4 regions of the Erwinia tasmaniensis Et1/99 genome follow, and region 1 is predicted to be linked to each of the others. Evidence: predicted binding sites of a transcription regulator. Region 1 holds the regulator's gene; each other region holds the start of a gene.
The links. The regulator PurR, encoded in region 1, represses purine synthesis genes. The targets are predictions, from matches to a motif close to CANGCAAACGTTTGCNTG.

Region 1 (7,882 bases):
CACAACGTTTGGCATCGACCGCCAGTGTCTCCAGCAGCAGGCTAAAGTTGAAGAGGTCTCTCAGGATAATGTGTTCCATACCCTGCTGGGGATGATGGATATCCAGACCCGGGAATATCAGCCAGCACTCGATATGATCCGAACGTGCCGTAAGGCCAGCTGAATGTTGAAAGACAGCGTGAGTGCAGTTAGGGTGTAGCCATGAACAAAACGACCCTGTTTGATACTCGTGAACATTTGCTGAACACCGCCGAACAGTTTTGTCTGCAACGCGGCTTCAATGGCATGGGGCTGATCGAGCTGCTTAAGCAGGCAGACGTACCTAAAGGGTCTTTTTACCATTACTTCCCTTCAAAGGAAGCGTTTGGTGTGGCAATGCTGGAGCGCTACTTTGCCCGTCACCATCAGCGGCTGGGTGACTTTCTCAATCAGCATCAGGGCAGCTGTCGCCAGCGCGTGCTTGAGTATTATCATCAGTCGCTTGAGTGGCAGCAGAAAAACAGCTTTGGGGGATGTCTCTCCGTAAAGCTGTCCGCCGAAGTTTGCGACCTTTCTGAGGCGATGCGTAGTGCGCTGAAGGCAGGTTCTACCGCGTTGATCGACACGCTGGCTGCCGCGCTGGCAAAGGCGCAGCAGCAGGGAACACTTTCTTGTGAGCTTAACAGCGCTTCATGCGCACAAACAATATATACATTTTGGCTGGGAGCCAGTCTGCACAGCAAAATATGTCGCGACGAGGCCCCGCTGATTAATGCCTTGTATGAGATGAACCTTATCCTGCGCGTTTAATAAAAAAGACTACTTACTAGTCGACCGGTCTATAAGGAGCCAGAGATGAAGCTGAACACACTCTTTACCCCATTAACTCTGGGCGCCATAACCGTGCCAAATCGTATTTTCATGGCGCCGCTAACACGCCTGCGCAGCATTGAGCCTGGCGATATTCCGACGCCGCTAATGGGGGAATATTATCGCCAGCGCGCCAGTGCCGGGTTAATCATTACCGAGGCCACCCAGATTAGCGCTCAGGCTAAGGGCTACGCAGGCGCGCCCGGCCTGCACTCTTCTCAACAGATCAGCGCATGGAAGAAAATCAACGGAGGCATCCATCAGGAAGGCGGGCATAGTTCGGTCCAGCTGTGGCACACCGGACGTATTTCTCACTTCAGCCTTCAACCCGGCGGCGACGCGCCGGTATCGGCATCGGCCATTAATGCCGATACCCGAACCACACTGCGTGATGCCGGGGGCCATGCGGTGCGTGAAGCGACCTCAACGCCACGCGCGCTCAGTACCGATGAAGTGGCCGGTATCGTCAATGACTTCCGCCAGGCGGTGATCAACGCCCGTGAGGCCGACTTTGACCTGGTAGAGCTCCATGCGGCACATGGGTACCTTATCCATCAGTTCCTGTCACCGGCCTCTAATCAGCGTGATGATAAGTATGGCGGTACTGTTGAGAATCGAACCCGTTTCGCCCTGGAAGTGGTGGATGCGGCAATAGCCGGTTGGCATGCCGACCGCATCGGCATTCGTCTCTCTCCGCTTGGCCCATTTAATGGCCTGGACAATGGCGAGGACCAGGAAGCCGCCGCCCTGTATTTCATTGGCGAACTGGCAAAGCGTCATCTGGCCTATCTGCATATCTCCGAGCCTGACTGGGCAGGCGGTAAACCGTTTACCCAAGAATTTCGGCAGGCAATTCGTGCTAAGTACCCTGGCGTGATCGTGGCTGCCGGAAGTTACGATGCCGAAAAGGCTGAAACGCTTATCGCTGCGGGCCTGATTGATGCCGCCGCTTTCGGGCGTAGTTATATTGCCAATCCCGATTTGGTCGATCGCCTGAAAAGTCATGCCGGTCTCAATGAGCCACAGCCTGAAACCTTCTACGGCGGTAACGCCAAAGGGTACACTGATTATCCAAAGCTCGGTGATAGGTCCTAAGATTCGCGCCCGTTGGTATTGTCACTATAATGAGTGGTACGTCATCTGAATGATGACGCTGATAAAAGAGGATGTTATGCGTTTACTTCACACCATGCTGCGCGTTGGCGATCTGCAACGCTCCGTTGATTTTTACACCAAGGTTCTGGGTATGCGCCTGCTGCGCACCAGTGAAAATGCCGAGTACAAATACACTCTCGCATTCGTCGGCTACAGTGAAGAGAGCGAAGGCGCGGTTATCGAACTCACCTACAACTGGGGCGTGGATAACTATGACCTCGGTGACGCCTATGGCCATATTGCCCTGGGCGTGGACGACGTCGCCGCGACCTGCGAGCGTATTCGCAATGATGGCGGCAACGTCACCCGCGAAGCCGGCCCGGTGAAAGGCGGCACCACGATCATTGCCTTCGTAGAAGATCCTGACGGCTACAAGATCGAACTTATTGAAAACAAGCATGCTGGTCACGGTATCGGCAACTAAGCTTTTTGGGGCGCTTTCCTGGCGCTCCTTTCCCCCTCCCTGCTGCATCAATCAGCGAAATTTGCCATAATGCGCGCTGCCTTTTTTTGCCAATGAGATGTCGATGTCTGAATCTAATGAATTTAATACCTTAAGCAGCCGTTTTCGCGGTTTTTATCCAGTGGTGATAGACGTCGAGACGGCGGGCTTCGATGCTAAAACCAATGCCTTACTGGAGATCGCGGCGGTAACGCTGAAAATGGATAACGATGGCTGGCTGGTAAAAGACGAAACGCTTCATTTCCACGTTGAGCCCTTCCCCGGTTCGATTCTCCTTCCCGAAGCTCTGGCCTTCAACGGAATTGACCCCGCTAATCCTCTACGCGGCGCGGTCAGTGAATATGAGTCTCTGCACGCCATTTTTAAACTGGTGCGTAAAGGGATTAAGGACAGCGGCTGCAACCGGGCTGTAATGGTGGCACACAACGCCACTTTCGATCTCAACTTTATGAACGCTGCCGCGGAACGCGCCAGTTTGAAACGCAACCCATTCCATCCTTTCGTCACCTTCGACACGGCGGCGCTTAGCGGACTGGTACTGGGTCAAACCGTGCTGGCAAAAGCCTGTCATGCGGCCGGCATGACTTTTGACAGTTCGCAGGCACATTCAGCGCTTTACGATACCCTGCAAACGGCCGATCTCTTCTGTGAACTGGTTAACCGCTGGAAACGACTGGGTGGATGGCCCCTGCCTTTAGCCGCAAAGAGCGACGCAGATTAGCCCAGGCACACCCATCCCACGCCGGTTAAAGAGGTTGTACTTTACTCCCGGCAAACGCTGGCAGGAATGGAGGACGTTTTAATTCGGCTGGACATCCGGTCAGCGTAATTTTGGAGTGGATGGGCATGAAGCTGCTTAGGGACTCATCGCAGCAGCTTCATTATCAGGCTCCGGAGGTGCGGGAATTTGGCGTCGTCATGCCAGTCAGCTTATTCACTGACTGGCTCTAAAGCTCACAATATTGAACAGATAACGCCTGATATCACTCTTATTCTGCGGTGTCGGCAGGATATTTCTCGGCAGTCTCTTTGATCAACTGCTGCAGTTCACCACGCTGATACATTTCAATAATGATATCGCAGCCACCTACCAGCTCACCATCTACCCACAGCTGTGGAAACGTTGGCCAGTTAGCATATTTTGGCATTTCTGCACGAATGTCAGGGTTTTGCAGAATATCCACATAAGCAAAACGTTCGCCACAGGCAGAGAGCGCCTGTACCGCCTGAGCGGAAAAGCCGCAGCTTGGCAGCTTTGGGGAACCTTTCATGTATAACAGAATTGGATTTTCTGCGATCTGGCGCTGAATTTTTTCAACAGTACTCATAAATGCCTTCCTCAATACGATACTTTGTGTATAGGCTGTAGCCAGCTATGATTGTAGCTATTCTGGCCTGACGATGATAATGACATTTTCATCTGTCACTGACCACACGCAGTCAGGCGATCGGGTCATGATAACAAAATAACATTATCTTATGGTGCGTACCGCATCAGTTAACGACTTAACGTCAGAACATGCTGGGTTAAGCAACTGATTGTGCTCAATATTGAATCATATACTCGTTCTGTATTATTGTAACAAAAAAGGCCTTACTCTTTGCTCTCCAGTTAGTTTAGAATCGTTACAACTTTCTGCCTGCGCGCAGAAACCACTACTTACGATCGCGTTGCTGACCGTTGCGACGCATAAACTGTTAATGGAAATGATGCGTTTATTCCTTACGCTTTTCTTGTTGGCCTTTGCTCAGCTATTTTTCAATATGGCGCACGCATCGCCCCACACACTCATCAATGCAAATCAGCATAAAGCCGATCGCAATAGCGCGCGAGAAGATGAACGACGCAAGCGACGCCCGGTTAAAGCCTCCCCGACAAAAAAAGCCAAAGAGCAGCCGGTTAAAAAAGCAAAACAGCCCACAAAAGCAGCACATCTCACTCCGGCGCAGGATCACAAACTCACGAAGAAAGCGGCGACTAAGCAGCCAGCGCTGAAAGGCAAGAAAGTTAACGCACGGATAAGTCGTACGGCTAGCAAAAAAAAAGCACCGAAAAAGCATTACGGCAGACAGCGCGCGGAAAGCAGTTTAGCTAAGGTTGGCAAAGTCGATCCCTCAGCCCCGTTGAAACTCAGTAATGCACACCGCATTCGTTATCAAAAAGCCCGTGAAACCGCAGTCAGTAAACTAATGGGGCAGCTCGGTAAGCCCTATCTGTGGGGCGGCAGCTCCCCTAAGACTGGGTTCGACTGCAGCGGGCTTGTCTGGTATGCCTACAAAGATTTAGTTAAATTTAAAATCCCACGCACCGCGAATGAAATGTATCACCTGCGCGATGCGGCTCCGATCAAACGTGACCGTCTTGAGAAAGGTGATTTAGTGTTTTTCCGCATCAACGGAAGAGGCTCAGCCGACCACGTGGGGGTTTATCTTGGTGAAAATAAATTTATCCAGTCGCCAAGGACAGGAAAAGACATTCAGGTCAGTGCGCTTAGCGACGATTACTGGCAGGAACATTATGTGGGTGCTCGTCGCGTTATGACACCGAAAACGATTCGTTAGCGGCTTTTTTCCACAGCGGGCCACAAGCAGACCCTCTGGCCCGTGACACGCCCCCCTTTCATGCTGCAGCTCCCCAAAGCCGTCGATCCGAACGCGGCTGACGATTTTCATCCTCGCGAGCGAATTGTGACGTTCCGATCCAGCAAAAATTCCTGTCCTTACGGGCAAAATTCTCGTTTTCTTTGCGCAGCCTTGATAGAATTCCCCTCTTAATTTGCGCAACAGCCGCTAAACCCGATGCGATCGGTTCCGTGCACCCTGTTGCGGGCAGATTTCTTCTCTTCCCGCCCCCTTTAGACAACCCCAATAATTCTGGCCCAACGGGAAGAGCCTGGGCTAAGGCAAACGTTTAACAAACCGGTTATCAGGGGGTTACTGATAACACCAGGAGTACGATTTACATGGCAACAATTAAGGATGTGGCAAAGCGCGCCGGTGTTTCCACCACCACCGTGTCTCACGTCATCAATAAAACACGCTTTGTCGCCGATGAGACCCGTGAAGCGGTGTGGGTTGCAATCAAAGAATTGCATTACTCCCCCAGCGCCGTAGCACGCAGCCTCAAGGTAAACCACACCAAAACGATTGGTCTGCTGGCAACATCAAGTGAAGCCCCCTATTTTGCTGAAATCATTGAGGCGGTAGAAAACAGCTGCTTTGCCAAAGGCTATACCCTGATCCTGGGTAACGCCCATAACAATATAGAAAAGCAGCAGGCTTACCTGTCAATGATGGCGCAAAAACGTGTTGATGGCCTGCTGGTCATGTGCTCTGAATACCCGGACGCGCTGATTTCAATGCTTGAAGATCACCGCAATATTCCTATGGTTGTTATGGACTGGGGCAAGTCGCGCGGTGATTTTACCGATACGGTATTGGATAATGCGTTTGAGGGCGGGTATCTTGCCGGGCGCTATTTGATTGAACGCGGACACCGGGATATTGCCGCCATCCCAGGCCAGCTGGAGCGCAACACCGGTGGCGGACGCCATGCGGGATTTTTGAAAGCTCTGACTGAAGCGGGCATCGTTCTGCGGGAAGAATGGCTGGTACAGGGAGATTTCGAACCTGAATCCGGCTACCGCGCGATGCAACAAATCCTGGCGCAGAAACAACGCCCGACCGCGGTTTTCTGCGGCGGAGATATTATGGCAATGGGCGCAATCTGCGCAGCCGATGAAATGGGCCTGCGGGTCCCCCAGGATATTTCGGTCATTGGCTATGATAACGTGCGCAACGCCCGTTATTTCACTCCGGCATTGACCACCGTACACCAACCGAAAGAGCGTCTTGGTGAAACCGCATTCAATATGTTACTTGACCGCATCACCAGCAAGCGCGAAGAGTCGCAAACCATTGAAGTGTACCCTACTTTGATTGAAAGACGCTCGGTGGCGGACGGCCCTTACCGCGACTACCGCCGCTGATCTTGTATCACTGTCGTATTGGATTGCTCACTCAACCATTCGGCGTTAAGGGTTTCAGTGCTACCAAGATATTCCAGCAGCCAGCTCAGCGCCGGTGAGGCGCTTTGCTCTGACCAGGTCAGGCAGCATGGGCTGTCCGGGAAGGGCGAACTCAGCGTCAGTTCACACAATATATTTTGCTGTAATAACGGCTGCGCAAAATGTCCCGGAACCATGCCAACACACAACCCCGCTCGCAGGCAGTCAAAGGCACTTTCCCAGTCAGGAACGACCAGCCGCCGTTGATTATCAAGCGTCCAGGTTGTGCGTTTGGGTAGCGCACGCGAGGTATCTTCCATGACCAGCGAAGGCCACTCGCGTACCGATCCTTCCGTCAGCAGCCCCGGCCGTCCGACTAACGGATGTTGTGCATTGACCACGCAGCGCCAGTTCAGGCTGCCCATATCCCGAAACGCAAAACGCCCCCCCACCGGGATCGCCTGGGTAGCGCCTATCGCCACATCCGCGCGACCGTCCGCCAGCGCATCCCAAACGCCGTTGAAGACTTCTGGCATGATATGCAGCTCCATATCTGGGAAATGGCGGTAAAAATCCACCACCAGCTGCCGGGTCCGCGATGGCCGGACCATACGATCAACGGCGATATTGAGCTGCCCCCGCCAGCCGTTTGCTACCTGTTGGCAACGGCGACGGGTGGCAAGCATTTTTTTGATAACAGATCTGGCCTCTTCGCTAAATACACGACCGGCATCGGTCAGCACCACGTCACGATGCCGCCTTTCAAATAAACTGACGGCCAGCCACTCCTCCAGCTGACGCACCGTATAGCTTACCGCAGAAGGAACGCGGTGCAGTTCAGCGGCAGCGGCGGTGAAACTTCCGGTTCGGGCCACGGCATCAATGACTTCGAGTGAATGTTCAGACCACATATCCAGCCTTCAAAAATTTTCATAACAGTCAACGAATATTAGCGTTTCACAGGCCGCCCCGCACGCGATTACACTGCGCCAGCAAAAAAAACCGTATGACAAGAGCAAATCTGTATGAATTCGAAAGGTTTTATGATTTACCTGGCGCTGCTGAGCATGCTGGGCTTTCTCGCCACCGATATGTACCTGCCAGCATTTGGCGTAATGCAGCGGGATCTTGACACCCAGGCCGGGGCTATCAGCGCCAGCCTAAGCATTTTCCTTGCCGGATTTGCCTGCGCCCAGCTGATATGGGGCCCCCTTTCGGACCGCATCGGCCGTAAGCCGGTACTGTTGATGGGACTGAGCCTGTTTGCTATAGGCTGTGCCGCCATGCTTTGGGTTGACTCCGCGACGTCACTGTTGGCATGGCGTTTTGTGCAGGCGGTAGGGGTATGTGCCGCAGCCGTAAGCTGGCAGGCGCTTGTCGTCGATCGCTACAGCGGTGCGCAGGCGAA
Region 2 (7,882 bases), 1.9 Mb from region 1:
CCTTTGGCGAAATCAGCAAACTGGTGATCGATTTGCCGGGCGACAGTGATTTCCTGCAGGCAAATCTGAGTCCTGAAAACCTGGACTCTGCCATCCGTGCCGTCGAAAGCTGAAAACAGGAGACAATTTAGATGAAAAACGCAACTGATGTTCAGCAGTGGGCACACGGTGCCGATCTGGTGGCGGCCCAGCTTGAGGCGCAGGGGGTTAAACACGTATTCGGTATCCCTGGCGCAAAAATCGATAAAGTGTTCGATTCGCTGCTGGATACGTCAATCCAGACCATTCCCGTGCGCCATGAAGCCAATGCCGCATTTATGGCGGCGGCAGTCGGCAGACTGACCGGCAAGGCCGGCGTGGCGCTGGTCACCTCCGGGCCGGGCTGTTCCAACCTGATCACCGGTATGGCAACGGCCACCACGGAAGGCGATCCGCTCGTGGCGCTGGGGGGCGCGGTAAAACGTGCCGACAGCGCCAAGCAGGTGCACCAGAGTATGGATACGGTGGCGATGTTCCGTCCGGTAAGTAAGTACGCGGTCGAAGTGGGTTCTTCAGACGCGATTGGCGAGGTGTTGTCGAACGCCTTTCGCAGCGCTGAGCAGGGGCGTCCCGGCGGTGCCTTCGTCAGTTTGCCGCAGGATATCGTTAATGAACCGGCGCGCGGCCATCTGCTGAATACTCACGGCCATCTGCTGCTGGGTTCTGCGCCGGATGCGGCGATTGCCGCCGTGGCCCAACAGATAGCGCGGGCGAAAGATCCGGTGATCCTGCTGGGGCTGATGGCCAGCCAGCCCGCCAACAGCGAAGCGCTGTATCACCTGCTGGAGCGCAGCCATATCCCGGTCACCAGCACCTATCAGGCTGCGGGCGCGGTGCGGCAGGAGCACTTCTCACGCTTTGCCGGGCGCGTCGGGCTGTTCAACAACCAGGCGGGCGATCGCCTGCTGCGCGGGGCCGATCTGATTATCACTATCGGCTACAGCCCGGTCGAGTATGAGCCGGCGATGTGGAATAACGGCACCGCCACGCTGGTGCATATTGACGTGCTGCCCGCCGACAGCGACAACTGTTATCAGCCGGATGCCGAGCTGGTGGGCGATATCGCCGCCACGCTGGAAAAACTGACGGCTCGCATCGATCATGCCTTAACGCTTAGCCCGGAGGCGGCCTCCATTCTTCAGGATCGCCAGCAGCAGCGTGAACTGTTGGCATTGCGCGGTCACCAGCTCAACCAGTTCGCCCTGCACCCGCTGCGCATCGTGCGCGCCATGCAGGACATTATTAACAGCGATGTGACGCTGACGGTCGATATGGGCAGCTTCCATATCTGGATAGCCCGTTATCTTTACAGCTTCCGCGCGCGCCAGGTGATGATCTCTAACGGTCAGCAAACGATGGGCGTTGCGCTACCCTGGGCGATCGGTGCCTGGCTGGTGGACCCGTCACGCAAAGTGGTGTCCGTTTCCGGGGATGGGGGCTTCCTGCAATCGAGCATGGAGCTGGAAACCGCAGTCCGCCTTGGTGCCAATGTGTTGCATATCATCTGGGTGGATGAGGAGTACAACATGGTGGCGATGCAGGAAGAGAAAAAATACCAGCGGGTGTCCGGCGTGAAGTTCGGCCCGATTGATTTCAAAGCCTACGCCGAATCCTTTGGGGCTGCCGGTTTTGCGGTGGAAAGCGCCGAACAGCTGGAGCCCACGCTGCGCAGAGCGATGGACGTGCAGGGGCCAGCGGTGGTGGCGGTGCCGGTAGACTATGCCGACAATCATATGCTGATGGGCCAACTGCATCTTAGCCAGATTTTGTAATCATCGAATATACAGAGGGCGGATTGTCCTGCCGCTCTCTCTGCAATCTCCTATTTCGGGCGGTATTGATACCGCCTTTTTTTCGCCTGAACAATAACCGGCCACGCGCCAGCAAAACGTTTCGATGGCGATCACATTTCCAACATGTGAAGATTGTTTTCCCTCTGCGATTTCTTACACTGCCCGCTAGCGAAACGTTTCGCTGTGGAGCAAATCATGAAAAAAGGCATCTTACTGCATTCCGCCATCTCGTCCGTGATATCACGCCTGGGTCATACCGACAGTCTTGTTATCGGTGATGCCGGTTTACCCACCCCTCTCGGGCCGGAGCGTATTGATTTGGCGCTCACTCAAGGTATTCCCGGTTTTCTGGAGGTTGCCCAAGTGGTTACCCGCGAAATGCAGGTCGAAACGGCCATTATGGCGCAGGAGATCCGCCAGCATAATCCGCAGCGACATAGCGAACTGGTCGCCTTGCTCGATGCGTTACAGCAGCAGCAGGGAAATACGATCACCCTCCGCTATATCAGCCATGAACAGTTCAAACAGCAAACCCGGCACAGTCAGGCGATTATTCGCAGCGGAGAGTGTACGCCGTATGCCAATGTCATCCTGGTCGCTGGCGTGACCTTCTGAGGTGCTGATGCAACCTTTACTGCAACTTAGCGGCATCGACAAGTCGTTCCCCGGCGTTAAAGCCCTGTCCGGCGCGGCGCTGTCGGTTTATCCCGGTCGGGTGATGGCGCTGGTGGGAGAAAACGGCGCGGGCAAATCCACCATGATGAAAGTTCTGACCGGCATCTACACGCGCGACGCCGGATCGTTTGTCTGGCTGGGCAAGGAAACCACGTTCAGCGGCCCCAAAGCCTCACAGGAGGCGGGGATTGGCATCATCCATCAGGAACTCAATCTGATCCCGCAGTTGAGCATTGCCGAAAACATCTTTCTTGGCCGTGAATTTGTTAGCCGTTTTGGCCGTATCCAGTGGAAAAAAATGTACGCCGCCGCTGATGCGCTGCTACAGCGACTGAATCTGCGTTTTGGCAGCCACAGGCTGGTCGGTGAGCTGTCGATCGGCGATCGGCAGATGGTGGAAATCGCGAAGGTACTGAGCTTCGAGTCAAAAGTGATCGTAATGGACGAACCCACGGATGCGCTGACCGATACCGAAACCGCCTCGCTGTTCCGCGTGATTGGCGAGCTGAAAGCCCAGGGCTGCGGCATCGTCTATATCTCCCACCGGATGAAAGAGATATTTGAGATCTGCGATGACGTCACGATTTTCCGCGACGGGCAGTTTATCGCCGAATATGACGTGACGGCGCTGAGTGAAGAATCGCTGATCGAAATGATGGTGGGGCGCAAGCTGGAAGAGCAGTATCCGCGCCTGGATAAAGCGCCGGGTGAAGTGCGTCTGAAGGTTGAAAACCTGAGCGGGTCCGGCGTAGAAAACATCAGCTTTACGCTGCGCAAGGGCGAAATCCTCGGAGTGGCGGGCCTGATGGGCGCCGGGCGCAGTGAACTGATGAAGGTGCTGTACGGCGCGTTGCCTCGCAGCAAGGGTCGTATCACGCTGGAGGGTAAGCCAGTGGTGACTAACTCCCCGCAGGAGGGACTGGCTAACGGCATTGTTTATATCTCCGAAGATCGTAAGCACGATGGCCTGATACTGGGGATGTCAGTGAAAGAGAACATGTCGCTGACCGCGCTTAATAGCTTCAGCTATGGCGCAGGCCGACTGAAGCATGCGCAGGAACGGCAGGCGGTAGGAGATTTTATCACCCTGTTTAACGTGAAAACCCCGTCAATGGACCAGACGATTGGCCTGCTTTCCGGCGGTAATCAGCAAAAGGTGGCGATTGCGCGTGGGCTGATGACGCGGCCAAAAGTGCTGATCCTTGATGAACCCACACGTGGCGTTGACGTCGGGGCGAAGAAAGAGATTTATCAGCTAATTAATCAGTTTAAGCAAGAAGGGCTGAGCATCATTCTTGTCTCTTCTGATATGCCGGAAGTACTGGGCATGAGCGATCGCGTGCTGGTAATGCACGAAGGTCGCCTGAGCGGTGAGTTCCCGATCGAGCAGGCTTCCCAGGAGATCCTGATGGCAGCGGCAGTAGGTAAACATGACAGCGCGGAGCTGGTATAACGATGAGCACACAACCCCTTTCTTCACGCCGCCTGATAACAAAGGCATGGCTGCTTGAGCAAAAATCGCTGATTGCCCTGGTGGTGCTGATTGCCATCGTTTCCAGCATTAGCCCGAACTTCTTTACCGTTGGCAACCTGTTCAACATTCTGCAACAGACCTCGGTCAACGCCATTATGGCGGTGGGAATGACGCTGGTTATTCTCACCTCCGGTATCGATCTTTCCGTGGGGTCACTGCTGGCCCTGACCGGTGCCGTTGCGGCCAAGCTGGTCGGACTGGAGGTCAACGCACTGGTGGCGGTGGCGGCTTCTCTGGCGCTGGGTGCCTTGATTGGCGCGATAACCGGTTTGATCGTGGCAAAAGGCAAAGTACAGGCCTTTATTGCCACGCTGGTCATGATGCTGTTACTGCGGGGTGTCACCATGGTTTATACCAACGGCAGCCCGGTCAATACCGGCTTTAACGATAACGCCGACCTGTTTGGCTGGTTCGGGATCGGCCGTCCGCTGGGTATCCCAACGCCGGTCTGGCTGATGGCGGCAGTGTTCCTCGCCGTTTGGTACATGCTGCATCACACCCGGCTTGGCCGCTATATCTATGCGCTGGGCGGCAACGAGGCGGCAACGCGTCTTTCGGGCATCAGCGTCAATCGCGTCAAACTTATCGTCTACTCCCTGTGCGGAATGCTGGCAGCGCTGGCGGGCACCATTGAAGTTGCACGCCTCTCCTCGGCGCAGCCAACGGCAGGCACGGGCTATGAGCTGGATGCCATCGCCGCCGTGGTGCTGGGTGGCACCAGCCTGGCAGGCGGCAAAGGGCGGATTATGGGGACGCTGATTGGTGCGCTGATCCTGGGTTTCCTGAATAACGGGCTAAATCTGCTCGGCGTGTCCTCTTACTACCAGACGATCGTCAAGGCCGTAGTGATTTTGCTGGCGGTACTGGTGGATAACAAAAGCAGTAAATAACTCTCTCCCCTTACAGGATACAAAAATGAAAATGAAAAAACTGACCGTGCTGGCGGTACTGTTAGGCGCTACGCTGAGCGCTAACGCGCTGGCAAAAGAGACCATCGCGCTGGTGGTGTCTACCCTCAATAATCCTTTCTTCGTGTCGCTGAAAGAGGGCGCGCAGAAAGAGGCCGATAAGCTGGGCTATAACCTGGTGGTGCTGGATTCGCAGAACAACCCGGCGAAAGAGCTCGCCAACGTGCAGGATCTTACCGTACGCGGTACGAAACTGTTGCTGATTAACCCCACCGATTCCGATGCCGTGGGGAACGCGGTGAAGATGGCCAACCGGGCCAATATCCCGGTTATTACCCTGGATCGCGTGGCTACGCACGGTAAGGTGGTAAGTCACGTTGCCTCTGATAACCGGGCCGGTGGTAAGCTGGCCGGTGACTATATAGCGCAAAAGGCCGGTGAAGGAGCAAAAATCATCGAACTGCAGGGCATCGCCGGGACGTCCGCCGCGCGCGAGCGCGGTGAAGGTTTCAAACAGGCCGCCGATGCGCACAAATTCACTATTCTTGCCAGCCAACCGGCTGATTTCGATCGTACTAAGGGCCTGAACGTCATGCAGAACCTGCTGACCGCGCACCCGGATGTGCAGGCGGTATTTGCCCAAAATGATGAAATGGCGCTGGGCGCTCTGCGCGCATTGCAAACGGCGGGCAAAACCGATGTGGCCGTGGTGGGGTTCGACGGCACGCCAGACGGAATTAAAGCGGTTCAGGGGGGTAAACTGGCGGCAACCGTGGCGCAGCTGCCGGAGCAGATCGGCGCGGTTGGTGTTGAAACTGCGGATAAAGTATTGAAAGGCCAGCAGGTTCAGGCTATCAATCCGGTTGAGCTGAAACTGGTCACCCGGTAAATCAAAGAACAGCACGGCACGCGCCATCCGCGGGTGGCGCACAGACCGGGATAATCTCCTTATGAAAAAAAACGGCAAAATGGCTGTCCTCGGCAGCATCAACGCCGATCACATCCTGAACCTGGCGCACTTTCCGCGTCCGGGTGAAACGGTGATCGGGAAGCAGTATCAGGTCGCATTCGGTGGTAAAGGGGCTAACCAGGCCGTTGCCGCCGGACGCAGCGGCGCGGATATTGCGTTTATCGCCTGCCTAGGCGAAGACGATATCGGCAAGCGTATTCGTCAGCAGCTGGCCAATGACCGCATTGATGTCGCGTCTGTCGCGACTATCACCGGGGGATCTACCGGCGTGGCGCTGATTTTCGTCAACGGTGACGGTGAAAATATCATCGGTATTGATGCCGGTGCCAATGCTGCCCTGACGCCTGAGCGCGTGGTTGAGCATCAGCACATTATTGCCGACGCGCAGGTGCTGCTGATGCAGCTGGAGTCGCCGCTGGATAGCGTGCTGGCAGCTGCACATATTGCCCATCAGCACCAGACCCGGGTGGTGCTCAATCCGGCCCCGGCAACGCCGCTTTCAGACGAGCTGCTGTCGCTGGTTGATATCATTACCCCTAATGAAACGGAAGCGCAGATCCTGACCGGCGTGACGGTAAACAGTGATGAAGATGCGGATCTTGCCGCGCGCAAGCTGCACGAGAAAGGGATAGCCACGGTGCTGATTACGCTTGGCAACCGCGGCGTATGGCTAAGTGAGCAGGGTAACGGCCAGCGCATTGCTGGTTTTCGCGTGGCGGCCGTTGATACCATTGCCGCGGGGGATACCTTTAACGGCGCGCTGATGACCGCATTGCTGGAACAGCGTCCGATGGCTGAGGCGGTACGCTTTGCCCATGCCGCCGCCGCGATTGCCGTGACGCGCCGCGGTGCACAGCCGTCGGTTCCCTGGCGCGATGAAATAGACAGCTTTTTACAGCAGCAGGGGTAAATGTGGCAACGATGAAAGACGTCGCCCGCCTCGCGGGTGTTTCAACCTCTACCGTATCGTACGTGATTAATAATAATCGCTTTGTCAGCCCGGCGGTGCGGGAAAGGGTGACCTCGGCGGTCAGACAGCTCAACTATGCGCCCTCGGCGCTGGCGCGCAGCCTGAAGCTGAATCAGACCCGGACTATCGGCATGTTGCTGACCGCCAGCAGCAATCCCTTCTATTCCGAAGTGGTGCGCGGCGTTGAGCGCAGCTGCTACGAACGTGGTTACAGTCTGGTGTTGTGTAACACGGAAGGCGATGAGGCGCGCATGAACCACAGCCTGGAAACGCTGATGCAGAAGCGTGTCGATGGCCTGTTGATCATGTGTACCGAAAGCCATCTGCCCTCTGCCGATATTCTCAGCCGTTATCCCGGCGTGCCGGCAGTCATGATGGACTGGGCCCCGTTTGAATGGGGTAAAGACATTATTCAGGATAATGCGCTGTTAGGTGGGAAAATGGCGACCCACCATCTTATCTCACGAGGATATACGCGTATCGCCTGTATCACCGGTCCGCTGGACAAAACCCCGTCTCGCATGCGCCTTGAAGGCTATCGACAGGCGATGGAACATGCCGGATTGCCCATTCCGGCGGATTATATCATCAGCAGTGACTTCGAGTTTCAAGGTGGGTTTAACGCCATGAATGAGCTGCTGGCACTGCGTTCACCGCCGCAGGCGGTATTTACCTGCAATGATGCGATGGCCGTTGGGGTTTATCATGCTTTATATCAGGCGGGAATGGCGATCCCGCAGGACGTGGCGGTGGTGGGTTACGACGATATTGAACTGGCACGTTACATGACCCCGCCGCTCAGTACCGTTCATCAGCCCAAAGATGAACTGGGTGAGCTGGCGATTGATGCCCTGCTGCATCGTCTGGCCGATCCGATGGCCGAGACGCAGCTGCTGGTACTCACGCCGGAGTTGATTGAGCGCGCCTCGGTCGGAATGATTTAGGATTTTTTCTTATCACGATTGCTGATGAGATTGCGCCCATCTCCCGGCT
Region 3 (7,882 bases), 1.8 Mb from region 1:
GTCAGCGTATGCTGCAAATAAGCGATGACCTGCTGTCGGGGCGCGTTTTACTCAAACAGGGCACATGGCAGCCGGATGGTTCAGTTATCAATTGCCAGGGGGTGCGGGTGCGGCCCGAACTGGAAAGCACAGAGCTGGGGCATATCGCCCGCCAGCAGCGCGACGTACCTGGCCTACCTGACATCGCGTGGCTGGAGGCACCCGCCGGCACGGAGCTGCTGACGATCAGCGCTACCAGCCTGTGCCAAAGCGCGCCAAAAGAAGATGATTTTTGAGCGTAAAAAAGGGCGATCGAAGATCGCCCCTGTGCCAGCCCCTTTAATGCAACAACACGGGCTCGCCCGTACTGCTACTGACGATTAATGGCGCGATAGCCGATATCGGAGCGGCAGAAGCTGCCATTCCATGAAATCGGCTTGGTCAGCTGGTAAGCGCGCTGCTGTGCTGCGGCAACGTTTTCACCCAGCGCCGTGACGCACAGCACGCGGCCGCCGTTGGTCACGACCCGATCGCCCTCAAGCGCGGTGCCCGCGTGAAACACTTTCCCGTCTGCCACTTCTTCTACAGGCAGGCCGTGGATCTGTTCGCCGTTAACGTAGTCTCCCGGATAGCCACCGGCTGCCAGTACCACGCCCAGTGCAGGACGCGGATCCCAGACGGAGTCTTTCTGATCCAATTTGCCGTCTACGGCGGCCAGACAGAGATCGACCAGATCGGACTGCAGACGCAGCATGATCGGCTGGGTTTCCGGATCGCCGAAGCGGCAGTTAAATTCGATCACCTTTGGCTGACCGCGTTTATCGATCATCAAACCGGCGTACAGGAACCCGGTATAGACATTGCCTTCGTCAGCCATACCGCGCACGGTTGGCCAGATGACTTCGTCCATGACCCGCTGATGGATTTCGTCAGTGACCACCGGTGCCGGGGAGTAGGCTCCCATCCCGCCGGTGTTCGGGCCGGTATCGCCATCGCCCACGCGCTTATGATCCTGGCTGGTGGCCATTGGCAGCACGTTTTCGCCATCCACCATGACAATAAAGCTGGCCTCTTCGCCGTCAAGGAACTCTTCCACCACGATGCGGTGGCCCGCATCGCCGAAGGCGTTACCTGCCAGCATATCCTCGATGGCGTCTTCCGCTTCCTGCTGCGTCATGGCGACGATCACCCCTTTACCGGCGGCCAGGCCATCGGCCTTAATCACAATCGGTGCGCCTTTCTCACGAACGTAGGCAAGAGCCGGCTCAACCTCGGTGAAATTCTGATATTCAGCCGTTGGGATCTGATGACGGGCGAGGAAGTCTTTGGTAAAGGCTTTAGACCCTTCCAGTTGCGCGGCTGCCTGGGTTGGGCCGAAGATCTTCAGCCCGGCGCTGCGGAATGCGTCCACTACGCCGATAACCAGCGGCGCTTCCGGGCCAACAATCGTCAGGTCGATTTTTTCATTCAGGGCAAAGTTCAGCAGCCCCTGAATATCGGTGGGGGCGATCGCCACGTTCTGTAATGCAGGCTCCAGCGCGGTGCCTGCATTGCCTGGAGCAACAAAGACACGATCCGCCAGCGGAGACTGAGCGGCTTTCCAGGCTAACGCGTGCTCACGGCCACCGTTACCAATCACTAAAATTTTCATTTGGGACTCCGTAATTAATGGCGGAAGTGACGCATGCCGGTGAAGATCATGGCAATGCCGTGCTCATCTGCTGCCGCAATCACTTCATCATCGCGAATCGAACCGCCTGGCTGGATCACGCAGGTAATGCCAACGGCGGCGGCGGCATCAATACCGTCACGGAACGGGAAGAAGGCGTCAGAGGCCATCGACGAACCTGTCACTTCCAGACCTTCATCGGCGGCTTTGATAGCGGCGATTTTAGCAGAATACACGCGGCTCATCTGACCGGCGCCTATGCCGATGGTCATATTGTCACGTGCATAGACAATGGCGTTTGATTTGACAAACTTAGCCACTTTCCAGCAGAACAGCGCGTCACGCAGCTCCTGCTCGCTCGGCTGGCGCTTGCTGACAACACGCAGCTGGCTGTCACTCACCATGCCGAGATCGCGGTCCTGCACCAGTAGGCCACCGTTGACTCGCTTGAAGTCGAGGCCCGTCTGCCGCTGTTGCCACTGGCCGCAGGTCAGCACGCGCACGTTCTGCTTCGCGGCGGTGATCTTTAGCGCAGCATCGCTGGCGGAAGGCGCAATAATCACCTCGACGAACTGGCGGCTGATAATCGCCCGTGCGGTGGCTTCGTCCAGCTCACGGTTAAATGCGATAATGCCGCCGAAAGCAGAAGTCGGGTCGGTTTGATAAGCCCGCTCGTAGGCTTCAATGATGGCGCTGCCGGTGGCCACGCCGCAGGGGTTGGCATGCTTGACGATGACGCAGGCCGGCTGGTCGAACTCTTTGACGCATTCCAGCGCCGCATCGGTATCGGCGATGTTGTTATACGAGAGGGCTTTGCCCTGAACCTGCTGCGCAGTGGCAACGGATGCTTCACCGACATGCTCTTCTATATAGAAGGCAGCCTGCTGATGGCTGTTTTCGCCGTAACGCATATCCTGCTTCTTAATGAAGTTCAGATTCAGCGTGCGCGGGAAGCGACCGGCGGGTTCAGTTGTTTCACCGTGGTAGGCGGGAACCATACTGCCGAAGTAGTTGGCAATCATACTGTCGTAGGCCGCAGTATGTTCAAACGCTTTGATCGCCAGGTCGAAGCGGGTTGCCAGCGTTAGTGAACATTCATTGGCGTCTAGCTCCGCAATGATGGCCTGATAATCGCTGCTCTTCACCACGATAGCCACGTCCTTATGATTCTTGGCAGCAGAGCGCACCATCGTTGGACCACCGATATCGATGTTCTCAACCGCATCTTCCAGCGAGCAGTCCGCGCGGGACACGGTTTGTGCGAAGGGATAAAGGTTAACGACCACCATATCAATCGGCGAGATGCCGTGTTCGGTCATGATGGCATCGTCCTGGCCGCGGCGTCCTAAAATGCCGCCATGCACTTTCGGGTGTAACGTTTTAACGCGTCCATCCATCATTTCCGGAAAACCGGTGTAGTCAGACACTTCAGTAACGGGCAGACCGGCATCAGCCAGCAGGCGGGCAGTCCCTCCGGTGGAGAGCAGCTCGACGCCGCGCTGGGAAAGCGCCTGTGCGAATTCGAGGATACCGGCTTTGTCAGACACGCTGAGCAGCGCGCGGCGTACAGGACGATGTTGTTGCATGAGGTTTATCCCTTGGCTTTGGATCGCATATAAAGAGCGTTATATGAAGCTTAGTTATTTTCTTCTATATATAGGAGAAGATAAGTTTCAGATAACGCCCCTGAAGGGGGCTGATTCTATGCGCGGGCATTGTAGCGAAAACGTTTGCGCGATGCTCGTCAAAATTGCCGCAATGCAAGCAATGTGGATAAGTTTGTGTATAACTGGGTATAAGGTGGGGTTTTGCTGGGGATTGCAGCAGTCAGTCAAATTAGTGTCATTTAACCCTTGTCAGCCGCCGAGAACTCCCTATAATGCGCCTCCATCGACACGGAACAACGGCTTACAGGCCGGCGTGTTGAGAGGTTCAGGAAGTTCTGAACCGCCGGAAAAACTTCTCAAAAAGAGGTTGACTCCGAAGGAGGAAAGCGTAGTATACGCCACCTCGCGACAGGAAGCTCCGGCACTGTTCGCACCGCTCTTTAACAATTTATCAGACAATCTGTGTGGGCACTCGCAGGATTGATATCAGACACCTCCGGGTGTCAAAAAAAATATCAAGCCTCATGAGTGAACACATAATGACATTCATTATGACGTTTTACGATTGAGCATCGCTGAACTTGTTTCAGCAAATCGAACTTTTAATTGAAGAGTTTGATCATGGCTCAGATTGAACGCTGGCGGCAGGCCTAACACATGCAAGTCGAACGGTAGCACAGAGAGCTTGCTCTTGGGTGACGAGTGGCGGACGGGTGAGTAATGTCTGGGAAACTGCCCGATGGAGGGGGATAACTACTGGAAACGGTAGCTAATACCGCATAACGTCTACGGACCAAAGTGGGGGACCTTCGGGCCTCACGCCATCGGATGTGCCCAGATGGGATTAGCTAGTAGGTGGGGTAACGGCTCACCTAGGCGACGATCCCTAGCTGGTCTGAGAGGATGACCAGCCACACTGGAACTGAGACACGGTCCAGACTCCTACGGGAGGCAGCAGTGGGGAATATTGCACAATGGGCGCAAGCCTGATGCAGCCATGCCGCGTGTATGAAGAAGGCCTTCGGGTTGTAAAGTACTTTCAGCGGGGAGGAAGGCGATGGGGTTAATAACCCCGTCGATTGACGTTACCCGCAGAAGAAGCACCGGCTAACTCCGTGCCAGCAGCCGCGGTAATACGGAGGGTGCAAGCGTTAATCGGAATTACTGGGCGTAAAGCGCACGCAGGCGGTCTGTCAAGTCGGATGTGAAATCCCCGGGCTCAACCCGGGAACTGCATTCGAAACTGGCAGGCTAGAGTCTTGTAGAGGGGGGTAGAATTCCAGGTGTAGCGGTGAAATGCGTAGAGATCTGGAGGAATACCGGTGGCGAAGGCGGCCCCCTGGACAAAGACTGACGCTCAGGTGCGAAAGCGTGGGGAGCAAACAGGATTAGATACCCTGGTAGTCCACGCCGTAAACGATGTCGACTTGGAGGCTGTTCCCTTGAGGAGTGGCTTCCGGAGCTAACGCGTTAAGTCGACCGCCTGGGGAGTACGGCCGCAAGGTTAAAACTCAAATGAATTGACGGGGGCCCGCACAAGCGGTGGAGCATGTGGTTTAATTCGATGCAACGCGAAGAACCTTACCTGGCCTTGACATCCACGGAATTCGGCAGAGATGCCTTAGTGCCTTCGGGAACCGTGAGACAGGTGCTGCATGGCTGTCGTCAGCTCGTGTTGTGAAATGTTGGGTTAAGTCCCGCAACGAGCGCAACCCTTATCCTTTGTTGCCAGCGATTCGGTCGGGAACTCAAAGGAGACTGCCGGTGATAAACCGGAGGAAGGTGGGGATGACGTCAAGTCATCATGGCCCTTACGGCCAGGGCTACACACGTGCTACAATGGCGCATACAAAGAGAAGCGACCTCGCGAGAGCAAGCGGACCTCATAAAGTGCGTCGTAGTCCGGATCGGAGTCTGCAACTCGACTCCGTGAAGTCGGAATCGCTAGTAATCGTAGATCAGAATGCTACGGTGAATACGTTCCCGGGCCTTGTACACACCGCCCGTCACACCATGGGAGTGGGTTGCAAAAGAAGTAGGTAGCTTAACCTTCGGGAGGGCGCTTACCACTTTGTGATTCATGACTGGGGTGAAGTCGTAACAAGGTAACCGTAGGGGAACCTGCGGTTGGATCACCTCCTTACCTGAAGATACCTTCCGGCGCAGTGTCCACACAGATTGTCTGATGAAAAAGTAACGAGCAGAAAAACCTCTACAGGCTTGTAGCTCAGGTGGTTAGAGCGCACCCCTGATAAGGGTGAGGTCGGTGGTTCAAGTCCACTCAGGCCTACCAAATTCGCACTCATGCGGCGTTATGTACTCGGTCGTTTACTCTAAGTAAACTTCCCTCATACATGCCTTGCCTGAGCACGAATTACATTGTTTTTATTAACGAAAAACAATGTGACTCCTGGTAGAAAAAGGTTTCTGTAAGACCGTATGGGGCTATAGCTCAGCTGGGAGAGCGCCTGCCTTGCACGCAGGAGGTCAGCGGTTCGATCCCGCTTAGCTCCACCATATGGTTTTTCTATTTCAATACTTCAGAGCATACTGTCTAACAGTATGCTGCGAAGTATTATGCTCTTTAATAATCCGGAACAAGCTGAAAATTGAAACGACGTGTCGTATTCATTCTCCGTAATAAGAATGAAATCAACGATACGTTCGAGTCTCTCAAATGCTTACGACCGACACACGTCTTTCGGGACGCTTGTGGGTTGTGAGGTTAAGCGACTAAGCGTACACGGTGGATGCCTAGGCAGTCAGAGGCGATGAAGGGCGTGCTAATCTGCGATAAGCGTCGGTAAGGTGATATGAACCGCAACAACCGACGATACCCGAATGGGGAAACCCAGTGCAATCCGTTGCACTATCATGTCATGAATACATAGTGGCATGAGGCGAACCGGGGGAACTGAAACATCTAAGTACCCCGAGGAAAAGAAATCAACCGAGATTCCCCCAGTAGCGGCGAGCGAACGGGGAACAGCCCAGAACCTGAATCAGTTTGTGCATTAGTGGAAGCGTCTGGAAAGTCGCGCAGTAAAGGGTGACAGCCCCGTACACAAAAATGCACTTGCTGTGAGTTCGATGAGTAGGGCGGGACACGTGACATCCTGTCTGAATATGGGGGGACCATCCTCCAAGGCTAAATACTCCTGACTGACCGATAGTGAACCAGTACCGTGAGGGAAAGGCGAAAAGAACCCCGGCGAGGGGAGTGAAACAGAACCTGAAACCGTGTACGTACAAGCAGTGGGAGCACCTTCGTGGTGTGACTGCGTACCTTTTGTATAATGGGTCAGCGACTTATATTCTGTAGCAAGGTTAACCGTATAGGGGAGCCGCAGGGAAACCGAGTCTTAACTGGGCGTTAAGTTGCAGGGTATAGACCCGAAACCCGGTGATCTAGCCATGGGCAGGTTGAAGGTTGGGTAACACTAACTGGAGGACCGAACCGACTAATGTTGAAAAATTAGCGGATGACCTGTGGCTGGGGGTGAAAGGCCAATCAAACCGGGAGATAGCTGGTTCTCCCCGAAAGCTATTTAGGTAGCGCCTCGTGAACTCATCTCCGGGGGTAGAGCACTGTTTCGGCTAGGGGGCCATCCCGGCTTACCAACCCGATGCAAACTGCGAATACCGGAGAATGTTATCACGGGAGACACACGGCGGGTGCTAACGTCCGTCGTGAAGAGGGAAACAACCCAGACCGCCAGCTAAGGTCCCAAAGTCATGGTTAAGTGGGAAACGATGTGGGAAGGCACAGACAGCCAGGATGTTGGCTTAGAAGCAGCCATCATTTAAAGAAAGCGTAATAGCTCACTGGTCGAGTCGGCCTGCGCGGAAGATGTAACGGGGCTAAACCATGCACCGAAGCTGCGGCAGCGACGCTTATGCGTTGTTGGGTAGGGGAGCGTTCTGTAAGCCGTCGAAGGTGTGCTGTGAGGCATGCTGGAGGTATCAGAAGTGCGAATGCTGACATAAGTAACGATAAAGCGGGTGAAAAGCCCGCTCGCCGGAAGACCAAGGGTTCCTGTCCAACGTTAATCGGGGCAGGGTGAGTCGACCCCTAAGGCGAGGCCGAAAGGCGTAGTCGATGGGAAACGGGTTAATATTCCCGTACTGGGCGTTACTGCGAAGGGGGGACGGAGAAGGCTATGTTAGCCGGGCGACGGTTGTCCCGGTTTAAGCGTGTAGGCTTGAGTTCCAGGCAAATCCGGAACTCTTTAAGGCTGAGGCGTGATGACGAGGCACTACGGTGCTGAAGTAACAAATGCCCTGCTTCCAGGAAAAGCCTCTAAGCATCAGGTAACGACCAATCGTACCCCAAACCGACACAGGTGGTCAGGTAGAGAATACCAAGGCGCTTGAGAGAACTCGGGTGAAGGAACTAGGCAAAATGGTGCCGTAACTTCGGGAGAAGGCACGCTGGCGCGTAGGTGAAGCGACAAGCTCGTGGAGCCGAAGCCAGTCGAAGATACCAGCTGGCTGCAACTGTTTATTAAAAACACAGCACTGTGCAAACACGAAAGTGGACGTATACGGTGTGACGCCTGCCCGGTGCCGGAAGGTTAATTGATGGGGTTATCCGCAAGGAGAAGCTCTTGATCGAAGCCCCGGTAAA
Region 4 (7,882 bases), 920 kb from region 1:
TCAGGTCAACGCGTGAAGTGGCTTTCGCGCGGGGTTTACAGCTGCAACGAGAGATTGCCGGGCGCGGACAGTATTTCGGCTGGCAGGCGCTGATCCTGTTTCTGCTCAGTCTGGGTCTGGTACTGCTGTTTACCCGCATGATTATCGGCCCGGTCAAAGCCGTCGAGCGCATGATCAACCGACTGGGCGCGGGAAAGTCGCTGGGCCAGGATCTGGCGTTTAAGGGGCCACGCGAAATCCGATCGCTGGGGCAGCGTATTCTCTGGCTTAGCGAGCGCCTTGCCTGGCTGGAATCTCAGCGCCATGAATTTTTGCGCCATATCTCTCATGAATTAAAAACCCCGCTGGCGAGCATGCGCGAAGGCACTGAACTGCTGGCTGACGAGGTGGCGGGGCCGCTGACCGCCGATCAGCGCGAAGTCGTCACTATTCTTAACGATAGCAGCCGCCATTTGCAGCGCTTAATTGAACAGTTGCTGGACTATAACCGCAAGCTGGCGGATGGCCCGCTGGAGCTGAAGGACGTTCAGCTCCAGCCGCTTATTGCCACGCTGGTTTCTTCTCACAGTCTTACTGCACGCGCTAAGCAGGTTCACACAGAGATAGATTTGCAGGCGGTTCTCTGCCGCGCTGAACCGATTTTGTTACTACGGGCAATCGATAATCTGTACTCCAATGCGCTACACTATGGCGCGGAATCTGGAAAAATCTGGATACGCAGTCGGCAGCAGGGCGGTCTGGTACAGATTGAGGTCGCCAATACCGGAACGCCAGTTCCTGCCGCAGAAAGAACGCTGATTTTTGAGCCCTTTTTTCAAGGGAGCCTGCAACGTAAAGGCGCGGTAAAAGGCAGCGGCCTGGGGCTCAGTATTGCTAAAGACTGCGTGCGCCAGCTGCACGGTAATTTGCAACTGATCGACAGCCTTGATGCTGATGTGTGCTTCCGCATTGAATTACATACCACCGCCGGGAAAAGATAATCATGCAACTGCCCCATTTTTCTGCCGTAGTGAAGCGCGGAGGTTTTGGCCGATCTTTCATCATCGTTTTGCTGGCGTTCGGCCTGATGGCATGCAGTCAGAAACAGCCGCAGTATGTGGCGGAGGGGGCGGACAGCACCTTGACTGAACCTCAACAGGACGTTGCCGATTTTCATCTGGTTAGCTGTCAATATGTCTGGTCCTATATGGGCGATGCGGCGCTGAATAACCCGCTTTACTGGCAGCGCGCCATAGACTGTGCTGTGCGCCTGACGCCTGCGGAAGCCCGCGCAAAAGCCAAAGGCCAGCCGGTGGATAGCTGGCAAAATGCTTTCAGGCAGGCGGTATTGCTTAGCCACGGTAACGTTACCCCTATTGAGCGACGTCATTTTCTACAACGGCTGGATAGCTACGCGCAGGATTACCCGGCGCCGGTGCGGCCCTTACTGATATTGTGGCGTGATGGGCAGAGGGCGCTGCTGCAATTATCCGCAGAGCGGTCACGATACGCCGCTTTAGAGCAGAGTACTCAGGCTGAACGTGTTGCGCTGCGCGAGCAGCAAACGGAACTTCAAAAAGAGCTGGCTACCACAAGACGCAAATTAGACAGGCTGACGGATATCGAACGCCAGCTCTCCGCGCGTCGTCCGGCAGACGCGAGCGAAAGCAATGGTCATGACGCCGGGGCAGCGGAAAATTCATCAGCGGATGAGGCAAATCCATGATCAAAACATCGGTGCGATTACTGCTGGTCGATGATGACCCCAGCTTGCTTAAGCTGCTGGGAATGCGCCTGCGCAGTGAAGGTTTCACCGTGGTTACCGCCGGCAGCGGCCCGGAGGCGCTGCGTGTGCTCAACCGCGAAAACTTCGATCTGACCATCAGCGATCTGCGCATGGATGAAATGGACGGTATGACGCTGTTTGTTGAGATCCAGAAGCTAAAGCCCGGCATGCCGGTGATTATTCTTACCGCACATGGTTCGATCCCTGATGCCGTGGCGGCTACCCGCCAGGGGGTATTCAGCTTTCTCACCAAACCGGTCGATCGCGATGCACTTTATAAGGCCATTGATGAGGCGCTGGCACATCGAGCGCCCGTTGCAGACGAAGCCTGGCGTGCCAATATCGTCACCCGTAGCCCACTGATGCTGCGTCTGCTTGAGCAGACCCGCATGGTCGCCCAGTCTGATGTCAGCGTATTGATCCACGGCCAGAGCGGCACGGGGAAAGAGGTGCTGGCCCAGGCGATACATGGTGCCAGCCCGCGTGCAGGCAAAACCTTTATCGCCATCAACTGCGGTGCGCTGCCGGAACAGCTGCTGGAGTCAGAACTGTTCGGCCACGCGAAAGGGGCCTTTACCGGGGCGGTCAGCAGCCGCGAGGGGCTGTTCCAGGCCGCCGAAGGGGGAACGCTGTTCCTTGATGAGATAGGCGATATGCCACAGGCGCTGCAGGTCAAACTGCTGCGCGTATTGCAGGAGAGAAAAGTACGGCCGCTGGGCAGCAATCTCGACGTGGATATCAACGTTCGGATTATCTCCGCTACCCATCGCGACCTGCCCAAGGCGATGGAGAAAAACGAGTTCCGCGAGGATTTATTCTATCGCCTCAACGTGGTGAGCCTGAAAATTCCGGCGCTGCATGAGCGCGCCGAGGACATTCCGCTGCTGGCGACCCACCTACTGAGGCAGTCGGCCGAAAGGCATAAGCCCTTTGTGCGCAGCTTCTCGACCGATGCGATGCGCCGTCTGATGGCGGCCAGCTGGCCTGGCAACGTACGACAGTTGGTCAACGTCATTGAGCAGTGCGTGGCGTTAACGTCGGCACCGGTGATTAGCGATGTGCTGGTTGAACAGGCGCTGGCGGGAGAAAACACGGTATTGCCAACGTTTGTCGAGGCGCGTAACCAGTTTGAATTGAACTACTTGCGTAAACTGCTGCAAATGACGAAAGGCAATGTGACCAACGCCGCGCGTCTGGCAGGCCGTAACCGTACCGAGTTTTATAAGCTACTATCACGCCATGAACTGGATGCGGCAGATTTCAAAGGATAATTTTCAGTGCCGCTACGCGGGTGACTTATGGTAGTTTAGCTGCCTGAAAAGAGAGACAGCGCGCCCGGCGTGACCTGTCCGGCGATGTTAACTGATTGCTCCTCCGCCCAGCGGAAGGCGAAAAAAGGGTCTGCCATGAAAAAGATTGATGCAATTATCAAGCCGTTCAAACTGGATGATGTGCGTGAAGCGCTGGCCGAGGTCGGCATCACCGGAATGACGGTGACGGAAGTCAAAGGATTTGGTCGCCAGAAAGGGCACACCGAGCTTTACCGTGGCGCAGAATATATGGTCGATTTTTTGCCTAAGGTAAAGATTGAAATTGTGATCGCTGACGACATCGTCGATACCTGCGTTGATACCATTATGCGCACGGCACAGACCGGAAAAATCGGCGATGGCAAAATTTTCGTCTACGACGTGGCGCGAGTGGTTCGCATCCGTACCGGCGAAGAAGATGAGGAAGCGATCTGACGGAGCCTTGACATCGGTAGCCTGGCATAGCCAGGTGAGGTGAACGCCACACGCACGACTCCGTTGTAGTACTGCGGCGCGGCGGCCAAAGCGAAATCGATCGACCCAGGCCAGAGGGCTGGAAAGCGCCATGCCTTTTCCGGCCCTCTGGCCGTATAATATCCCCATGCCTTAAAGGGTGCTATGCGGCCCAAACACCTCATAGTGGATGTGGCTCTGCCCTACGCCAAGCTGCACCAGGCTTTGTTCCACGGATCTCATAAACGCCAGCGGGCCGCACAGATAATAATGCTGCGCCCGATCGCTAAAACAGGACTTCAGCGGCAGCAGATCCATCAAACCCCGATGGTGACAGGTCCCTTTATCCTCCTCCAGGGGATGCTGATACCAGATATGCTGCGAGAAATCAGGCAGCCGTGCTCCCAGTGCGCTTACTTCTTCCGCGAAAGCATGCGTGTTGCCATTTTCCGTGGCGTGCAGCCATTGTACCGGGGCGGGATGCTTATCCTGCGCCAGCTTGTGCAGCATCGCCAGCATTGGCGTCAGGCCGACGCCGCCGGAAATCAACGCCACCGGCGTGCGTGCGTCGATATCAATAAAGAAATCACCCGCAGGTGGCGACAGATGCAAACGTGAGCCCGGCTGCTGCTGGTGCAGCCAGCTTGACAAGGTTCCACCCGGCTGATGACGCACGGCAATACGATAATCACGACCGTTGGGGGTACGCGTCAGGGAATATTGACGAATCTCCTGATTTTCAAACGATGGATCCGTCACCCACAGCGCCAGATACTGCCCCGGACGATAGTCGGCTACCGGTCTGCCGTCGACCGGCGTCAGCACAAAACTCTTAATCATCGAGCCCTGCGGAATGACTTCACTGATAACGAACTCACGCTGACCGCGCCAGCCGCCACTTTTTTCTTCCGACTGCTGATAAATCTGCTCTTCACGCTGCACGAATACGCCGGCCAATACGCCGTAGGCTTTGCCCCAGGCTGCCAGAACGTCGTCGCCGGGATGCAGCATTTCGTCAATGGTTGCCAGCAGATGCTGTCCGACCACGGCATATTGGGCGGGACTCACGGCAAAAGTGGTGTGTTTTTGCGCGATTTTTTCCACCGCCGGGCCGAGTGCCGCCAGATTGTCCAGGTTGCTGGCATAAGCCGCGATAGCATTGAACAGGGCGACACGTTGATTGCCGTTGCTCTGGTTGCTCATATTAAAGATATCTTTCAGCTCAGGGTGATGGTCGAACAAACGTTGATAGAAATGTTCAGTAAGGCGTGGCCCCAGTTCTGCAACGGCGGGAAGGGTTGATTTAACGGTGGCAATGGTTTGGCTATCCAGCATTTTTTTGCTCCTGCATGAGAAAATCATAACATGTATTTTATATGCATCTTATGGCAATCGAAGGTGCATTGTAAATACGCTTATAATATTCAGGGATATATTTTCTCGCTGCCTGTAGGATGAGATGAGATTCATGCCACGACCAATGAGAACAATTCCGCAGGCAAAGGCTTGCCACAAAGTGGAGTCAAACCTTACCGACGCTGAAGCCAATCGTTTGCGTAAAAAGGCTGCCGTGAAGCTATTCAACGGGTGGGCAAACAGTTTACACTGTGGCTATTACCCCCGTATGTGGGTCATACCTTTCGAAAGTCAGTTGAGTCAGGAGATGCAGATGTTAAAGCGTGATATGAACATTGCCGATTACGATGCCGATTTGTGGCAGGCGATGGAGCAAGAGAAAGTGCGTCAGGAAGAGCATATTGAGCTGATTGCCTCAGAAAACTATACCAGCCCTCGTGTCATGCAGGCTCAGGGATCTCAGCTGACCAACAAATATGCTGAAGGCTATCCGGGCAAGCGCTACTACGGCGGCTGCGAACATGTGGATATCGTTGAGCAACTGGCTATCGAGCGCGCTAAAGAGCTGTTTGGTGCTGACTATGCCAACGTGCAGCCGCATTCTGGCTCCCAGGCTAACTTCGCCGTTTACACGGCGCTGCTACAGCCGGGTGATACCATTCTGGGCATGAACCTGGCTCACGGTGGCCACCTGACCCACGGCTCTCCGGTTAACCTGTCCGGTAAGCTATATAACGTCATCCCTTACGGTATCGACGAAACCGGTAAAATTGATTACAACGAGCTGGCCGAACTGGCTAAAGAGCATCAGCCAAAAATGATCGTGGGCGGTTTCTCTGCCTATTCCGGCATATGTGACTGGGAAAAAATGCGTGAAATCGCCGACAGCATCGGGGCTTACCTGTTTGTTGATATGGCACACGTTGCAGGTCTGGTTGCTGCGGACGTGTATCCGAACCCCGTACCGCATGCCCATATCGTCACCACCACAACCCATAAAACGCTGGCAGGGCCACGCGGCGGTCTGATCCTGGCGAAAGGCGGTGATGAGGACCTGTACAAAAAGCTGAATTCAGGCGTCTTCCCTGGCAGCCAGGGCGGCCCGCTGATGCACGTTATCGCGGGTAAAGCGGTGGCGTTCAAAGAAGCGATGGAGCCTGAGTTTAAAACCTATCAGCAGCAGGTTGCGAAAAACGCCAAAGCGATGGTGGAAGTGTTCCTTGCTCGCGGTTACAACGTTGTATCCGGCGGTACGCACAACCATCTTTTCCTGCTGGATTTGGTAGACAAAAATCTCACCGGTAAAGAAGCGGATGCGGCCCTGGGCCGAGCCAACATTACCGTGAACAAAAACAGCGTGCCTAACGATCCGAAGAGTCCGTTTGTGACTTCCGGTATCCGCATCGGTTCGCCAGCGGTGACGCGTCGCGGCTTTAAAGAAGCTGAAGTGCGCGAGCTGGCCGGCTGGATCAGCGATATTCTTGATAATATCACTGACGAAGGCGTGAGCGAGCGCGTGAAGAAGCAGGTGCTGGATATCTGCGCCCGTTTCCCGGTCTACGCATAAGCGAGTTTTGCCCCGTAACGAGGGGACAGCACGATCAATAACGGGGGACGTCAGTCTCCCGTTTTTTTGTCTTACGGCTGCTCACCCCGGCGGCCAAACGCACCTTGCTAAGACTCCAGCAGCGTGCGAAGACTGCGCAGCTGGTGTTCTCCCAGCGGCAGCTCAGTATAGATAAAAGGGGGAGAGTAGAGCGGTAGCGAAGTGGGATAGGGGCTAATGACCAGCGTTATGCCGGGCGGCGCGCTGTTATGCTGAAAGTCGTGAACATCCTGATATTTGATATTCAGCGGCAGCAGGGTCAGCTCACGTAACTGTTGCTCAATCTGCTGCTCTAGCCCCGGATTGTCTCCCGTAAGCAGCAGCACCTGCTTCTCATGCAGGGCGTTTTCCTGCACCAGCCATGCGCCAAAAATAATCGCAACCAGCTCCATCTCTTGATGAGAAAACGTGACCGCATACTGCTGTTCAAAAGGCTTCATCGCCTTACGCGTGGTGCGCAGCAGGCGGGGATAGTGTAGGCAGATATTCTCTGACAGGTTGTCATCAATACCTATGGCGAACAGCGCGCGCTCCAGCGCCTGGGCCAGATGAGTATAGAGGCGCGCGCTGAGATCGGGCCTATGACGAAATTCGATACCTGCGATGTGCTGAAAGCGCGCAATCGAAGACTCTACGGCCTGTAGCAGGGCACGCTCATTTTCTCCGGTTACTGTCGCCGCTAGCGGAGTATGTAGCTGGCTGAACATCAGAGTCAGTAACATCGCCAGATGGGCATCGGTCTGATAGCCGCGCTTTTGCCAGCAGCGAGCAATCTCTTTAGCCAGTACATATTCCGTTTTACCGAGCAGCCACTGCCGTTGCCGCGGGCTGAACTCCGGCTGGCAGTGCCATGCAAGCGAGTAACGTAGCCAAATTTGCAGGAAAAAGCCGTCGCGGGCGCTAAATTCACGCGCCAATTGCTGCGAACAGTGTTGGATCAGCACCGTCAGATTGTGCTCATCATACAGGGCCTTATCGACGGGCTGCGTCAGCAGGCGGCGCTTTACGGCATCTGCAAACCAGCCGCTGACAAACTGCGGAGACAGTCGCAGCGCCCGGCGCAAGCCGTGCAGCAGGCACAGCCGCTGGTCCAGCGGCGTGCCGCTGAGATACAGGTGCCCCGCTTCGTCTGGATTAATAGCCAGGTGGTGATTGCGCTGGATTTCTGCTGCCAGCTCCGCTATATCTTGTCGCGCGAGGGTGCGATCGCCACCGTTGAGCTGACAAATTGACGCCAGCGTGACGTCGTGGTTAGGCAAGAGGAGCATTAACAGCAGGCGGCAGCGGCGCTGCGCGGTGGAGAGGGCAGCACCTTCAGATAAATAGTCACTCGTCATCTGCTATCTCAGTAACGGTAGATGTATTAAGCATAGTCTCGGCGGATGACTCGGC

Region 2: a site for PurR is predicted at 1,921-1,938, ahead of rbsD (D-ribose pyranase). Genes of this name have one in related genera too.
Region 3: a site for PurR is predicted at 3,368-3,385, ahead of purH (bifunctional phosphoribosylaminoimidazolecarboxamide formyltransferase/IMP cyclohydrolase). Genes of this name have one in related genera too.
Region 4: a site for PurR is predicted at 5,024-5,041, ahead of glyA (serine hydroxymethyltransferase). Genes of this name have one in related genera too.

Annotation. Positions count from the first base shown of each region.
Region 1 covers NC_010694.1:2,044,188-2,052,069, forward strand. The annotation lists gene eptA (phosphoethanolamine transferase EptA) at 1-163, shown strand, start outside; gene ETA_RS10115 (TetR/AcrR family transcriptional regulator) at 202-789, shown strand; gene nemA (alkene reductase) at 835-1,944, shown strand; gene gloA (lactoylglutathione lyase) at 2,021-2,428, shown strand; gene rnt (ribonuclease T) at 2,526-3,188, shown strand; gene ETA_RS10135 (Grx4 family monothiol glutaredoxin) at 3,457-3,795, opposite strand; gene ETA_RS10140 (C40 family peptidase) at 4,178-5,029, shown strand; gene purR (HTH-type transcriptional repressor PurR) at 5,431-6,456, shown strand; gene punR (DNA-binding transcriptional activator PunR) at 6,444-7,385, opposite strand; gene punC (purine nucleoside transporter PunC) at 7,500-7,882, shown strand, end outside.
Region 2 covers NC_010694.1:22,206-30,087, forward strand. The annotation lists gene budA (acetolactate decarboxylase) at 1-113, shown strand, start outside; gene alsS (acetolactate synthase AlsS) at 132-1,811, shown strand; gene rbsD (D-ribose pyranase) at 2,028-2,447, shown strand; gene rbsA (ribose ABC transporter ATP-binding protein RbsA) at 2,455-3,960, shown strand; gene rbsC (ribose ABC transporter permease) at 3,963-4,931, shown strand; gene rbsB (ribose ABC transporter substrate-binding protein RbsB) at 4,957-5,838, shown strand; gene rbsK (ribokinase) at 5,900-6,829, shown strand; gene rbsR (ribose operon transcriptional repressor RbsR) at 6,832-7,833, shown strand; gene mdtD (multidrug transporter subunit MdtD) at 7,830-7,882, opposite strand, start outside.
Region 3 covers NC_010694.1:207,394-215,275, forward strand. The annotation lists gene ETA_RS01910 (DUF1481 domain-containing protein) at 1-275, shown strand, start outside; gene purD (phosphoribosylamine--glycine ligase) at 350-1,630, opposite strand; gene purH (bifunctional phosphoribosylaminoimidazolecarboxamide formyltransferase/IMP cyclohydrolase) at 1,645-3,234, opposite strand; rRNA gene ETA_RS01930 (16S ribosomal RNA) at 3,859-5,398, shown strand; tRNA gene ETA_RS01935 (tRNA-Ile) at 5,472-5,548, shown strand; tRNA gene ETA_RS01940 (tRNA-Ala) at 5,697-5,772, shown strand; rRNA gene ETA_RS01945 (23S ribosomal RNA) at 5,979-7,882, shown strand, end outside.
Region 4 covers NC_010694.1:1,121,424-1,129,305, forward strand. The annotation lists gene ETA_RS06095 (sensor histidine kinase) at 1-980, shown strand, start outside; gene qseG (two-component system QseEF-associated lipoprotein QseG) at 983-1,705, shown strand; gene glrR (two-component system response regulator GlrR) at 1,702-3,036, shown strand; gene glnB (nitrogen regulatory protein P-II) at 3,172-3,510, shown strand; gene hmpA (NO-inducible flavohemoprotein) at 3,682-4,863, opposite strand; gene glyA (serine hydroxymethyltransferase) at 5,198-6,451, shown strand; gene csiE (stationary phase inducible protein CsiE) at 6,559-7,827, opposite strand.